One region of the Enterococcus sp. AZ177 genome, then DNA from elsewhere that is predicted to be linked to it. Evidence: predicted binding sites of a transcription regulator. Region 1 holds the regulator's gene; each other region holds the start of a gene.
What was found. Region 1 encodes LexA, which represses DNA repair genes until DNA is damaged. Its sites were predicted from a motif close to CNAACANNTGTTNG; they were not measured.

Region 1 (3,209 bases):
TATCAGCTTGGAATCCTGAGGATGTCCCATCGATGGCCTTACCACCTTGTCATACGATGTTTCAATTCTATGTCAACGATGGAAAATTAAGTTGTCAATTGTATCAGCGCAGTGGAGATGTTTTTCTTGGTGTCCCATTTAATATTGCTAGTTACGCATTGTTGACGCATTTGATTGCTCATGAAACTGGTTTAGAAGTGGGTGATTTTGTTCATACTTTAGGAGATGCTCATTTGTATACGAATCACATCGATCAAATGAATAAGCAACTTGCTAGAGAAATTCGTTCTTTCCCAACTTTAAAATTGAATCAAGATAAGAAATCAGTATTTGATTTTGAGATGGAGGATATTGTAATCGAAGGATATGATCCTCACCCTACAATCAAGGCACCAATTGCCGTTTAATTCGAAAGGAGTTCTCCAATGTTAGCAGCCATATGGGCACAAGATGAGCAAGGGACAATCGGTAAAGAGAATCGATTACCTTGGCATTTGCCAAATGATTTAAAATTTTTTAAACAAATGACTGAAGACAACACCATTGTTATGGGAAGAAAAACTTTTGAGGGGATGGGCGCTCGGCCGTTACCAAATCGTCAAACGATTGTTCTAACTAGAGACAAAAGCTATCAAGCAAAAGGAGTCATTGTATTTCATACTGTGGATGAAGTTCTTGATTATGCTAAAACTTTTTCAGGAATTACATTCATTGCGGGAGGATCAGCAGTGTATGAAGATTTTTTACCGTATTGTGATGTATTATACCGTACAGTTATTCATCATTCATTTGATGGCGATACACTATTCCCTTCGGTTAATTGGGATGACTGGACCTTGATCAATTTGAGTGCAGGCGAACAAGACGAAGCAAATAGTTACGGCTATCAATTTGAAACATATCAGCGCAAAGTCATGGTAGGTTAAAACGTTTTTTGATTTAAAGAAATAAATAGTAAAAAAACATACTAAGAGTTAGTATGTTTTTTTACTATTTAAATATGATTGCGATACAAACCAACAACTTTTCCTAGAATGCTTACATTATTCAAAATAATTGGTTCCAATGCATCATTTTCTGGTTGTAAGCGAACATGATCTGTCTCTTTGAAGAATCGTTTACAAGTTGCTTCATCTTCATCTGTCATCGCAATAACGATATCACCATTTGAAGCAGCAGTTTGTTTGCGAACAATAACTTGGTCGCCATCTAAAATACCAGCATTGATCATACTTTCACCTCTGATAGTCAGCATGAACAAAGCATTTTCTTCTGCCATTAAATCAGGTGGAAGAGGAAAAAAGTCAGAAGCTTCTTCGACAGCTAAGATCGGCTCACCAGCTGTAACAACACCCAGCATTGGAATCACTGTCGGTCTCACACCGATTCTTTCAAGTCCGTCTGCAGTCAATTCAATTGCTCTTGGTTTTGTAGGATCACGTAAAATGAGTCCTTTTTTTTCTAAACGTGCTAAATGTCCATGAACAGTCGAGGTTGAGGAAAGATCAACTGCTTTTCCGATTTCTCTTACAGTCGGCGGATAGCCTTTTAGTTCAACTTGTTCATATATATATTTTAATACTTCGATTTGTCTTGTGTCTGTACGTTTCACCACAACCCGCACCTTCTTTCGATTTATATTTTTAGTGTACCATAGTTTTATATAGGAATCAAACAAGCGTTCGTGTTTTTTTGAAAAAGTATAATTGTAGGAAGGATACTCCAAAAGTGATAAGGCAGTAAATGAAAATTTCAGTAAATAAACGGAATCGTTTCTAATTTTAATAAGAATATAGTTGTATTTTTTGTGCCCATCTTATAAGATAGACTTGGAAAGTAAACTTGTCTAACTTCAAAACTAGCCTTTCAAAAAAAGATTGAATACGCCTATTAAATGTTAAAAACGAGGAGGCAAAATAGATGTTATCGTCAGAAAAAATGAACCGTATTAATGAACTAGCAAAAAAAGCGAAAGAAAATGAATTGACTGAGAAAGAAAAAGAAGAGCAAAAAGTACTTCGTCAAGAATATTTGGCAGCTTTTCGAGGTGGGATGCGGCATCATATTGAAGGTATGAAAGTCGTTGATCCTAAAGGAAATGATGTAACACCAGAGAAATTGAAAGAGATCCAAAAAGCAAAAGGATTGCACAATAGAAAGTGATTTTTAGTTTTTTTTTACTAAAAGTAATTGCTTTCATAAACTAAATGCGATAAAATGTAGTTAATAAAGGTAAAAAAAACCTAAATAGGAGATGATTTTTTTGTTCGACAACACTGATCAGTTAGGCGTTAACACGATTCGTACATTAAGCATTGAAGCAGTACAAAAAGCTAATTCGGGACATCCAGGATTACCAATGGGTGCAGCACCTATGGCCTATGCACTTTGGACAAAACACTTAAAAGTAAACCCAAAAACTTCAAGAAATTGGGTAGATAGAGACCGTTTTATCCTTTCTGCCGGTCACGGATCTGCAATGCTTTATAGCTTACTTCACTTAGCGGGCTATGGTGTTACAATTGATGATCTGAAAAGTTTCCGTCAATGGGGTAGTAAGACACCTGGACATCCAGAAGTTCATCACACAGATGGTGTTGAAGCAACAACGGGTCCTTTAGGTCAAGGAATAGCGATGGCTGTTGGGATGGCGATGGCTGAGGCACATACTGCTGCAACATATAATCGTGATAGTTTTCCTGTAATCGATCATTATACGTATGCCTTATGCGGAGATGGTGATTTGATGGAAGGTGTTTCTCAAGAAGCAAGTTCTATGGCCGGACACATGAAATTAGGTAAACTGATCGTGTTATACGATTCAAATGATATCTCTTTAGATGGTCCAACGTCAAAAGCGTTCACTGAAAATGTTGGTGCTCGTTATGAAGCATACGGTTGGCAACATATTTTAGTCAAAGACGGCAATGATCTAGAAGAAATTTCTAAAGCAATAGAAGCTGCAAAAGCTGAATCAGATAAGCCAACATTGATTGAAGTAAAAACAGTTATTGGCTACGGTGCTCCAAAAGAAGGTACATCATCTGTACATGGAGCGCCAATCGGAGCAGATGGTATTACTGCAGCTAAAGCTGTTTATGGTTGGGAATACCCAGACTTTACTGTTCCAGAAGAAGTTGCTGCCCGCTTTAAAGAAACGATGATAGAAGAAGGCGAGAAAGCAGAAAATCAATGGAATAAGATGTTTG
Region 2 (3,209 bases), 250 kb from region 1:
AATTTAGTCTGCTTTTTCCCCAGTATCTGCTTCAGTGATAGTAGCTTACTTTTAGACAAAACGGCTGAATACATTTCCCTAGAACGATTAACTAAATTATGAACCTCATCTACCAAAAAGATATTTTCTTTTACTTCGGTCTGCTCATCAAAAAAGCGTCTTAAATAAACAACTGGATCAAATAAATAATTATAATCACAGATCACTAAATCACACCACAAACTGACATCTAATGACAATTCGAATGGACATAAAGTGTGCTTGCGTGCATATCTTTCAATGGTTTCACGTGTAAATTGATTTTCGTTGTTTAATAAATCCCACAACCCTTCATTCAAACGATCATAATACCCATTTGCAAAAGGGCAAGCTTCTGGTGTACAATTTTGTTCTGTTAAAAAACAGATTTTATCTTTAGCTGTTAACGTGATACTTTTTAACTGCATATCTTTTTGTTTCATTGCTTCTACAGCATCTTCCGCGACTTGACGAGTGATTGTTTTGGCCGTTAAATAGAAAGCTCTTTCTGCATGTTCTTCACCGATTGCTTTTAGGGTGGGAAATAATGTCGAAATCGTTTTACCTGTTCCAGTTGGTGCTTCGACAAATAGTTTTTGATCACTTAGTATCGTTTTATAAGCAGCAACAGCTAATTCCCTTTGACCAGTTCGATAATCGCCATAAGGAAAAGGCAATTGTTGCAAAGATCGATTCCGAATATTGCGCCAATTCGCTTTAAAAATCAGCCACTGTTCGTATTTCTGTGTTAACTCATCAAAGAATCCTTTGAGCTCTTCTTTCGTCAATGTTTGTTCTTGTCGAGTAATTTCTTCGGTTGTCGTTTGGTAATAGGTCAACTGTAACGTGATTTCAGCCAAGTCTTCTTGTTGGCAATAAATATGTCCATAGCACATCACTTGATACCAATACATATCTATTTGCTCTTGCAACAACTCCGAAAAAGCTGGTTCCGAGGTTTTGATTTCGTCAATTACAGTTCGTTTTTTATCATCAATAAAAATTCCATCTGCACGACCTTCAATTATGTATGTTTGTTCGTTTAATTCTATGTTTATAGCAAGTTTGATCTCTTTTTGATACTTCTCTCCGGCTGTTTTTTGAAGATTCCGATGGATCTTTGCTCCTTCCAGCGCTGTATGTTCACTTGTATGCCTAGCGTTGATACTCCCTCTGCGCAAAATAAATTCCACTAATCTGCGGACTGCGATTCTTTGCGTGTTCTGCATGTTCGATCCCACCTATCATGTTCTTATTATAGAACATACATTCGCAAAATAAAAGAGGAGAAAGAAACTTTTATTTTTAGAATCAAGGTGGGGAGTTCAAACATTTCTATTCTCTTTTGAAAAGCCTTACTTCCGAAAGGTGGAACTCAAGTTGAATAATCACTATTTATTTTGACATACTCATAACTTAAATCACAACCAATCACTTCAACTGTTTCCTTCCCTTGATGCAAATCAATTGTTAAATAAATATCTTCATTTTGTTTAATGTACTCAGCAATCTTGTTTATATTTTGTTTCTCTTCATTATTCTTTGAGAAAATTGGATAATGGCCATAATAGATTTCTACATTATTCTGATCAAACACTAACCCTTCTGTCTTACCAAGTGCCATTGCAATACGTCCCCAATTAGGATCATGGCCAAATAACGCGGTTTTTACTAAAGGAGAGTTGATAATCGATTTTCCAGCATTCTTGGCTTGCTCTTTATTTTCTGCATTTTTGACAGTGACAAACATCGTCTTTGTTGCGCCTTCAGCATCTTTTACTATATCTAACGCTAATTCCTTACAGATTTGATTCAAGGCACTTTGCATTTCCGTATTTTCGACTTCATGATGACCACTGGCTAAAAAGGCTACTGTGTCACTTGTACTTGTATCTGTATCGATACTGATGGTGTTAAATGATTGATCAACCGCTATTTTCAACATAGGATAAATCTCTTGTTTTGCTACTTTTGCATCTGTTAAAATATATGCCAACATCGTTGCCATATTCGGTTCTATCATGCCTGAACCTTTGACAATCCCTAAAATCGTTGCATCGCCAACCGACAAGCTACGTACCTTGATTCGTTGATCCGTAGTTAAAATCGCATGTGCGAAATCTTCATAATTTTCCTGTAAATCAATTGACTCCGCCTCTAAAAAATTCTCAATACTATCAATAGGAAGCTGTGGTCCAATTACACCTGTAGAAGAAGGTAAGATATTTTCTTTTTTGATTGTGAACTGCTTTGATAGTTTATCTAAAATTTTATATTCATTTTCTCTGCCTATTTTACCAGTCGCAACATTCGCAATACCACTTGTGACGACGACTGCTTGTAATTCAGCATTTTTCACGTGTTCTTTGCCGATGGGAATACACTCTCCACAAAATGTATTTTTTGTAAAAACGGCCGCAGCGTGACAGACGTTATCTGCTACGATCAACCCAAAATCTTTTCTTTTTTTCTTGATCCCAACATGTGTCCCATAGAACTTAAATCCCTTTGGTGTAACTTCATACTCTTTCATTAATAACACCTTCCCGTACATGATCAACTTACTTTAAAAAAATTTATTTATCCAATTTTATAAAAGTATAAAACAACAAGTGAAGATAGTCAATGTATTTTATATCACTTTTTAACTTAATAAAGTTTTTTTATGCAATTAAATAGGAATATTACGCATAAAAATGTACTAAAAAGAGTATTTACATACAAAAAAACACCCAGATTTATCTGGGTGTTTTCAAGTCAATCGACGAATTAATTATTTTTACCAAAAATACGTAAGAATGCTAAGAACAAGTTAATGAAATCAAGATATAACTGTAATGCGAAAAATACAGCAATACCTGTACCTGCTTGTCCACCAGTCTCATTGTAAACTTGACGAATTCTTTGATTGTCATACGCTGTAATTCCTGCAAAAATCAACACCATCAAAATTGAGATGAAAAATGAAACTGCGCTACTGCGTAGGAAAAAGAAATTAATCACCATTGCAATGATAATTCCGATCAACGCACTATACGCTGCGTGACCCATTGCAGATAAGTCTTTTTTTGTAAACATACCAACTAGTGACATTGCACCGAATGTTGCTGCCGCACTAACAAATGCACTCACAACTGTCGCTTGCGCATATAGTAGCAGTGTCGCAGATATTGTTACACCATTTAAAACAG
Region 3 (3,209 bases), 350 kb from region 1:
GGAGTAAAGAAGAACTAGTTTTTAGCTTCAAAGGGAGCAAAGGAAAATTGATTTTCCTTATATATGGCCGTGTATTGGGGTATTGATCAGGTAGCTGTTAAGATATAGTTATTTGGTCCGAAATCAATTAGTCTTTGCTGCCTGACTGATTTTCCAAATACGAAAACAGCCAAAACCACAAGAACGTGAATGTCTGGAGAAAATTCCAACATTCACGTTCTTTTTTATCAATTATTTTCTGGATCGTGTGGTATTTTTTCAGTAACAGAATGAATTGGTTTAACCTTTAAAATATCTAAAAAGAAAGTGAAAATCGGGATACCAACGATGAGTCCCCAAACGCCAAATAGCCGTTCACTGATCAGTAAAATAACGAATGTATAAAAAATTGGTAAATCTGTTTTACTAGACATAAATTTAGGATTCAACACATAAGACTCAAATAAATGGACGACGATAATCACAATTAAAATATAAATGACGTCATTGATTCCACCTTCTGAATAAGCGATAAAACTCAATGGAATACAGGAGATGATGACTCCTGCGACGGGGATCAAACTCAAGATAAAAATCATGATTGCTAAACTTGGTAATTGATGAAACCCGATCAAAGCCAAGCAAATCGTTGTAATACTGGTATTCACAACAGCAATAAAAAATTGAGCTTCCATTACCACGCCAAAGGTATTTACAAATTTATCAGCAAAGAAATAAATATCTTGAAAGAACCAGTCAAAATCACTTTTCAAAAACAACTTAGAAAATTCTGTCATCTGTTTTTTCTCGATCATGAAAAAGAAACTTAGGATGAATGAAAGAACAAAGGACAATCCAAGCGAACCGATGTCTTGAATATAACGTAAAATCACACTTGCGCCATTTTGGATTTGAGACATTAAATTCGATTTTTCTAGATAATCATCAATGATCATCAACAACTGATTGTGATCATCTCCCGGATTTTGATAAAAATGAACAACTGAATTATACATTTGAGCAGTTTGATGAATAAGAACAGGTACATATTTTGTAATGGCCAGATAAATTAAGAAAACAATCAAAGAATAGGTGGCTAAAACGAGTATCAATGATGGAATCTTAAAAAAATGTTGAACAAATTTCACGAAATGAAGTACTAAAAACGTAAAAATGAATGTTAATAAAATCATTGTGATCATACTTCTAGCTAAAAATAGGACAAAAATAACAACAGCTAAAACAAAAAAACGTCTTAACCGCTCGTTTTGAATAAATTTTTCATAAATCGACACAGACTTCACTCCTTTTAATCAGTAACTTTATTCTATATAAGATAACTATAATGCTTTTTCTCATTTTAAGATAGCAGTTTTATCTATAATTCTAAAAAAAATTTATTTCTCATATACAAATTTAAAAAAATGTTCCCCTTTACAAAAAGAACGCATGTTCGTATAATTAGGTATGGAATAAAACAAGGAGAGGAATGCTATGTTTTTTGATTATGAAAAAGAGCCTAGAAGAGTGATTTTTTGTATAGATGTAAAATCTTTTTACGCTTCAGTTGAATGCGTTGCGAGAGGATTTGATCCGCTTGAAAAAATGCTGGTCGTGATGAGTCATGCTGAAAATAGCGGGGGGATCGTTCTAGCTTCTTCTCCAAAGGCGAAGAAAGTTCTTGGTATCACCAATGTAACACGTAAATATGATGTACCAGATCACCCAGAATTAGTGATTGTTCCGCCACGAATGAATGAGTATATCAAGGAAAACATGAAAATCAATGATATCTACAAAGAATATGTAGCAGAGGAAGATTTACATATTTATTCAATCGATGAATCCTTTTTAGATGTAACGGCAAGCTGGAAATTATTTGGTCAAACACCGATAGAACTAGCTAAGATTATTCAGCAAAGAATCAAGAAAGAGACAGGACTAGCAATCACGGTCGGTATTGGCGACAATCCATTATTAGCTAAATTAGCGATGGATATTGATGCCAAGCATAATAAGGAGCGCTTAGCTAAATGGCATTATGAAGATGTAGCTGAAAAAATTTGGACAATTGAACCGATGTCTGAGATGTGGGGAATCGGTCAACGATTAGTGAAACGATTAAATAATTTAGGTATCCGTTCTATTTATGATCTGGCCCATGCAGATTTGACGAGTTTAAAACGAAATTTAGGGATTATTGGGGAACAGCTGTATGCCCATGCTCATGGTATCGATCGCAGCCGTTTATCTGAAAAATATATACCAGAAGAACGATCGTATAATAATTCTCAGATCTTGATGCGGGATTATTTAAGACAAGACGAAATCGAAGTCGTGATTCGAGAAATGGCAGAACAAGTAGCGGCAAGACTTAGAAAAGCTCAGTGTCAGACGGAGTGTGTCCATCTATCTGTCGGCTTTTCACGAGCCTCTAAGTCTGGTGGGGCAGGTTTTTCAAGGCAAATGAAAGTGCCTCTAACGAATAGTAGTAAGGTGTTGATTGACTATTGTTTGATGATTTTCAGACAGAATTGGCATGGAGAGGAAGTACGACATATTGGAATTACCTATTCCAAACTGAATTATAATACTTATGTACAATTAGATTTATTTCATGAACCAGATGAGCAGATGAAAGAACAAAAACTAGATCAATTGATTGATGAAATCCGTCAACGTTTTGGCTACGTTTCTTTAGTCCATGCAAGTTCAGTATCGTCTGGTGGTACAGCAATTTCAAGAGCATCATTAGTCGGTGGACATGCTGGAGGAATGGAGGGCTTGCAATGAGCAAGGAACGGGATTATTATTTTGAGCAATATCAAGATCGTAAAATGAAAAAATGGGCCGGTTTTTACTTGTCTGAACATACTGCGATGATTGAAAAAGAGAAAAAGAGACAGCCAACAAAAAAGAAAACTCAAATGAGTTGGATAGAAATTGATGCGGTATTAGCTCAGGCTTTTCAAAATCAAGTTGAAGTGATGATTCAAAAAGAAGAATTGGATTGTGAAGGGAATTATGGAGCGGATATTGTCGGGATGATTCAAGGACATGATGAGTTAGGTATTTATGTGGATGGTCACAAGATTGGCTATGACGAGATCCGTCATGTTCAGTTTCGTTAAAAAAAACGGATGTGATACAAAAGAAAAAATCACTTTTGTATCACACCCTAAATGCGAATAACTAGTTGGAGCAGAAGCAATCCCTTCTTATTTCTCGGA
Region 4 (3,209 bases), 890 kb from region 1:
GGTGCATATGGTTTGGGGCGGTGGTTTTTTAGAAGAGATCGGATCGATTGATTTTGCAGGTGGAAATGTTGTTCATATTAGCTCAGGGATTTCAGGGCTTGTATTGGCAATGGTTTTAGGACAACGTCGAGAATATCGACAAACAGAATATCGTCCACATAATATTCCATTCGTCGTTTTAGGGGCGGGACTACTTTGGTTTGGTTGGTTTGGCTTTAATGCTGGCTCTGCATTAGCTGCTGACGGGGTGGCGATCCACGCGATGTTGACAACGAATACGGCTGCAGCGAGTGGGATGCTGTCGTGGATGCTGATTGAAAAATTAGCAATCGGAAAACCTACAGTTGTCGGAGCTTGTACAGGTGCTGTTGTGGGCTTAGTTGCCATTACGCCAGGTGCTGGTTTTGTTTCTCTTTGGAGTTCATTTGTCTTAGGAGCCTTAGTAAGTCCGTTTTGTTATTATTTTATTTCATTTGTTAAACATAAATTTGGGTACGATGATGCACTAGATGCGTTCGGTTGTCATGGCGTTGGTGGGATTTTTGGTGGAATCATGACAGGAATATTTGCAGATCCTACTATAGGAGGAAAAACAGGATTAATCTATGGTGGAACGGATCTGTTTGTAGCCCAAATCACTAGTATAGCTTTTACGATCATATTTGCTGGAGTTGCAAGTTTTCTCATTATTAAAGGGATTCAGTTAGTTATGCCGATCCGAGTTTCAGCGAAAGAAGAAGCGTTAGGACTAGATCGAATCGAACACGATGAGACAGCTTATCCGACATTTATGGGACTAGATTCTTAGGGGGAAAACAGATGAAAAAAGTAGAAGCAATCATCCAGCAGGAAAAACTAGAAGAGCTAAAAGTCAAAATGGCTGATAGTTTTGAAGCGTTAGGAATGACCGTAAGCCAAGTATTAGGATTTGGGAACCAGAAAGGGTTAAAAGAATATGTCCGTGGTCAAGAAATTATCACAACACTGTTGCCTAAAGTGAAAGTCAGTTTTGTCGTTTTAGACGAGGAAGTAGAAGAGATTATTTCTTTGATTTTGGCTATTTGTCAGACAGGAGAAGTAGGAGACGGTAAGATCTTCGTTTACAATGTAGAAGAGGCGATTCGGATTAGAACGGGTGAAAGTGGCCCGCAAGCGATATAAATTATTTTTAATTAAGGAGTAGAGCTGAAAGAGCACTATTCCTTTTTTATTCAGACAAAATAAGTTGTAAATGAACAAACGTTCGTATATAATGTGTATAATATATAGTTGTTTTTGAAGGGAGAAAAAATGATTGTTGAGGATCTTCTAGGTGGTTCGTATGAATCGGTGTGATGTTATTGATCAAAAGACTTGGCGGAACTATAGAAGAACAAATTGCAGGTTTGCTACATGATGTGTCACATACTGCATTTTCTTTTGACTTTAGCTAATCAATCAGGTAATTACCATGAGTAAATCAAAGTACAATTACTTGAACATTAGTCTATTCCAGCTGCATTAAAGCGGTGTGGAACTGAGTACCAATAGATTTTATGAGATGATGAACAATGGAGATTTTTGGAGTGAGAAGCGCCATTACTATGTTGTGATTGACTTTTTTTATGATCCTCAAAATAGTTGTAGCGATGAATGGATATCAAAGGCTATCCAGCTAAGACTGGAAAAGTAAGACATTACTTTGAGCAATTTGACGATGACAGATTCAGTATTTCTCAAGAAGCTGAAATCGACCGGCCCAACTGATATCATACAATTGTTAGCTAAACTAAACCACCCATAGAAATATAGTAGTTGTTCCGACAAGGATAGTTATGATAGCCATAAAAAAAGAACACAAGGTTCATTGCCCCTTTGGTAAGAGTAGCTAATGAAATTATTTCTGTCTAAACTGTCTCAAAAATGGCTCAAATACGGATTGAAATAGTACTGGCAGATAGTGAAAAAGGCACTTTTATGAAACTTGATGAAAGAATACAGGCAGACTGGACCTGATTGAAAGGAGAAGAGCGACTATGATCAATGAACTGCGTTTTCCCCTAAAAAAAGATACTTCTCGCAAGATTATTCATATCGATATGGATGCCTTTTTTGCCTCCGTAGAAGAGCGAGATCATCCAGAACTAATCGGACATCCGTTAGTAATTGCACGTCATCCTAGTGATACAGGTGGGAAAGGTGTTGTGACCACAGCAAATTACGAAGCACGTAAATTTGGTATCCATTCTGCAATGAGCGCTCAAAAAGCCTATGAATTATGTCCGGATGCAATTTTTAAACCAGGTAATTATGAAAAATATTCTGACATTTCTAAGCAAATTCGAGAAATTTTTCACCGCTATACAGATATTATAGAGCCTGTTTCAATAGACGAAGCATATTTAGATGTGACGACGAATAAAATAAATAGTACGTCAGCGATCAAGATTGCAAAATTGATTCAGTATGATATATGGAACGAACTACATTTAACTTGTTCAGCAGGTGTTAGTTATAATAAATTTTTAGCAAAATTAGCTTCTGATTTTCAAAAACCCAAAGGCTTGACCGTTGTAATGCCTGATGAAGCTGAAACATTTCTGAAGGCGTTACCGATTGAAGCGTTTCATGGAGTTGGAAAAAAAACAGTTCCTAAAATGCATGATTTAGGCATATTTACAGGAGAGGATTTATACAAGCAAGATGAGATGGAGCTGATTCGTAATTTTGGTAAAATGGGTTATTCTCTTTACCGTAAGGTTCGCGGAATCCATGATTCTCCAGTTAATATAACAAGAGATCGTAAATCAGTGGGTAAAGAACATACATATGGGACACCACTTACAACTGAAGCGCAGGTGACGGCTCAGTTACGACAGTTAGCTGAACGAGTAGAAGAATCATCGAAACGTGTCCAAAAGCATGGGAAAACCGTTGTTTTAAAAGTGCGTTATTCAGACTATACAACAGTGACGAAACGTCAGACACTTCCAGAATATATTTCTAAAAAAGAAGAATTGTATTATCAAGCAAATTTAATTTGGGAAGAGATTCTTGGCTTGGAGCAAGGGATTCGATTATTAGGAATAACGCTGACGAATCTTGATCCTATGTCTTATGAGAACATGGTTTTACCCTTATGGGAAAAGAAAAAAGCAGAAAGAAACGAAGAGTAAACGATCATTTAAGCAATTGGTTTTCAATTGAATCAAGCAGAAGTGGTAAAATTT

Region 2: IGJ34_RS09230 (ATP-dependent DNA helicase) is a predicted target of LexA. The motif match lies at 1,278-1,291, and genes of this name have one in related genera.
Region 3: IGJ34_RS09855 (Y-family DNA polymerase) is a predicted target of LexA. The motif match lies at 1,422-1,435, and genes of this name have one in related genera.
Region 4: dinB (DNA polymerase IV) is a predicted target of LexA. The motif match lies at 1,750-1,763, and genes of this name have one in related genera.

Annotation. Positions count from the first base shown of each region.
Region 1 is NZ_CP172944.1:1,649,108-1,652,316, reverse strand. It holds gene IGJ34_RS08015 (thymidylate synthase) at 1-407, shown strand, start outside; gene IGJ34_RS08010 (dihydrofolate reductase) at 426-926, shown strand; gene lexA (transcriptional repressor LexA) at 995-1,624, opposite strand; gene IGJ34_RS08000 (DUF896 family protein) at 1,921-2,163, shown strand; gene tkt (transketolase) at 2,264-3,209, shown strand, end outside.
Region 2 is NZ_CP172944.1:1,896,140-1,899,348, forward strand. It holds gene IGJ34_RS09230 (ATP-dependent DNA helicase) at 1-1,247, opposite strand, end outside; gene argJ (bifunctional glutamate N-acetyltransferase/amino-acid acetyltransferase ArgJ) at 1,394-2,551, opposite strand; gene IGJ34_RS09240 (Bax inhibitor-1/YccA family protein) at 2,788-3,209, opposite strand, start outside.
Region 3 is NZ_CP172944.1:2,003,368-2,006,576, reverse strand. It holds gene IGJ34_RS09860 (AI-2E family transporter) at 228-1,274, opposite strand; gene IGJ34_RS09855 (Y-family DNA polymerase) at 1,474-2,772, shown strand; gene IGJ34_RS09850 (hypothetical protein) at 2,769-3,110, shown strand.
Region 4 is NZ_CP172944.1:756,907-760,115, forward strand. It holds gene IGJ34_RS03655 (ammonium transporter) at 1-808, shown strand, start outside; gene IGJ34_RS03660 (P-II family nitrogen regulator) at 820-1,161, shown strand; gene dinB (DNA polymerase IV) at 2,016-3,155, shown strand.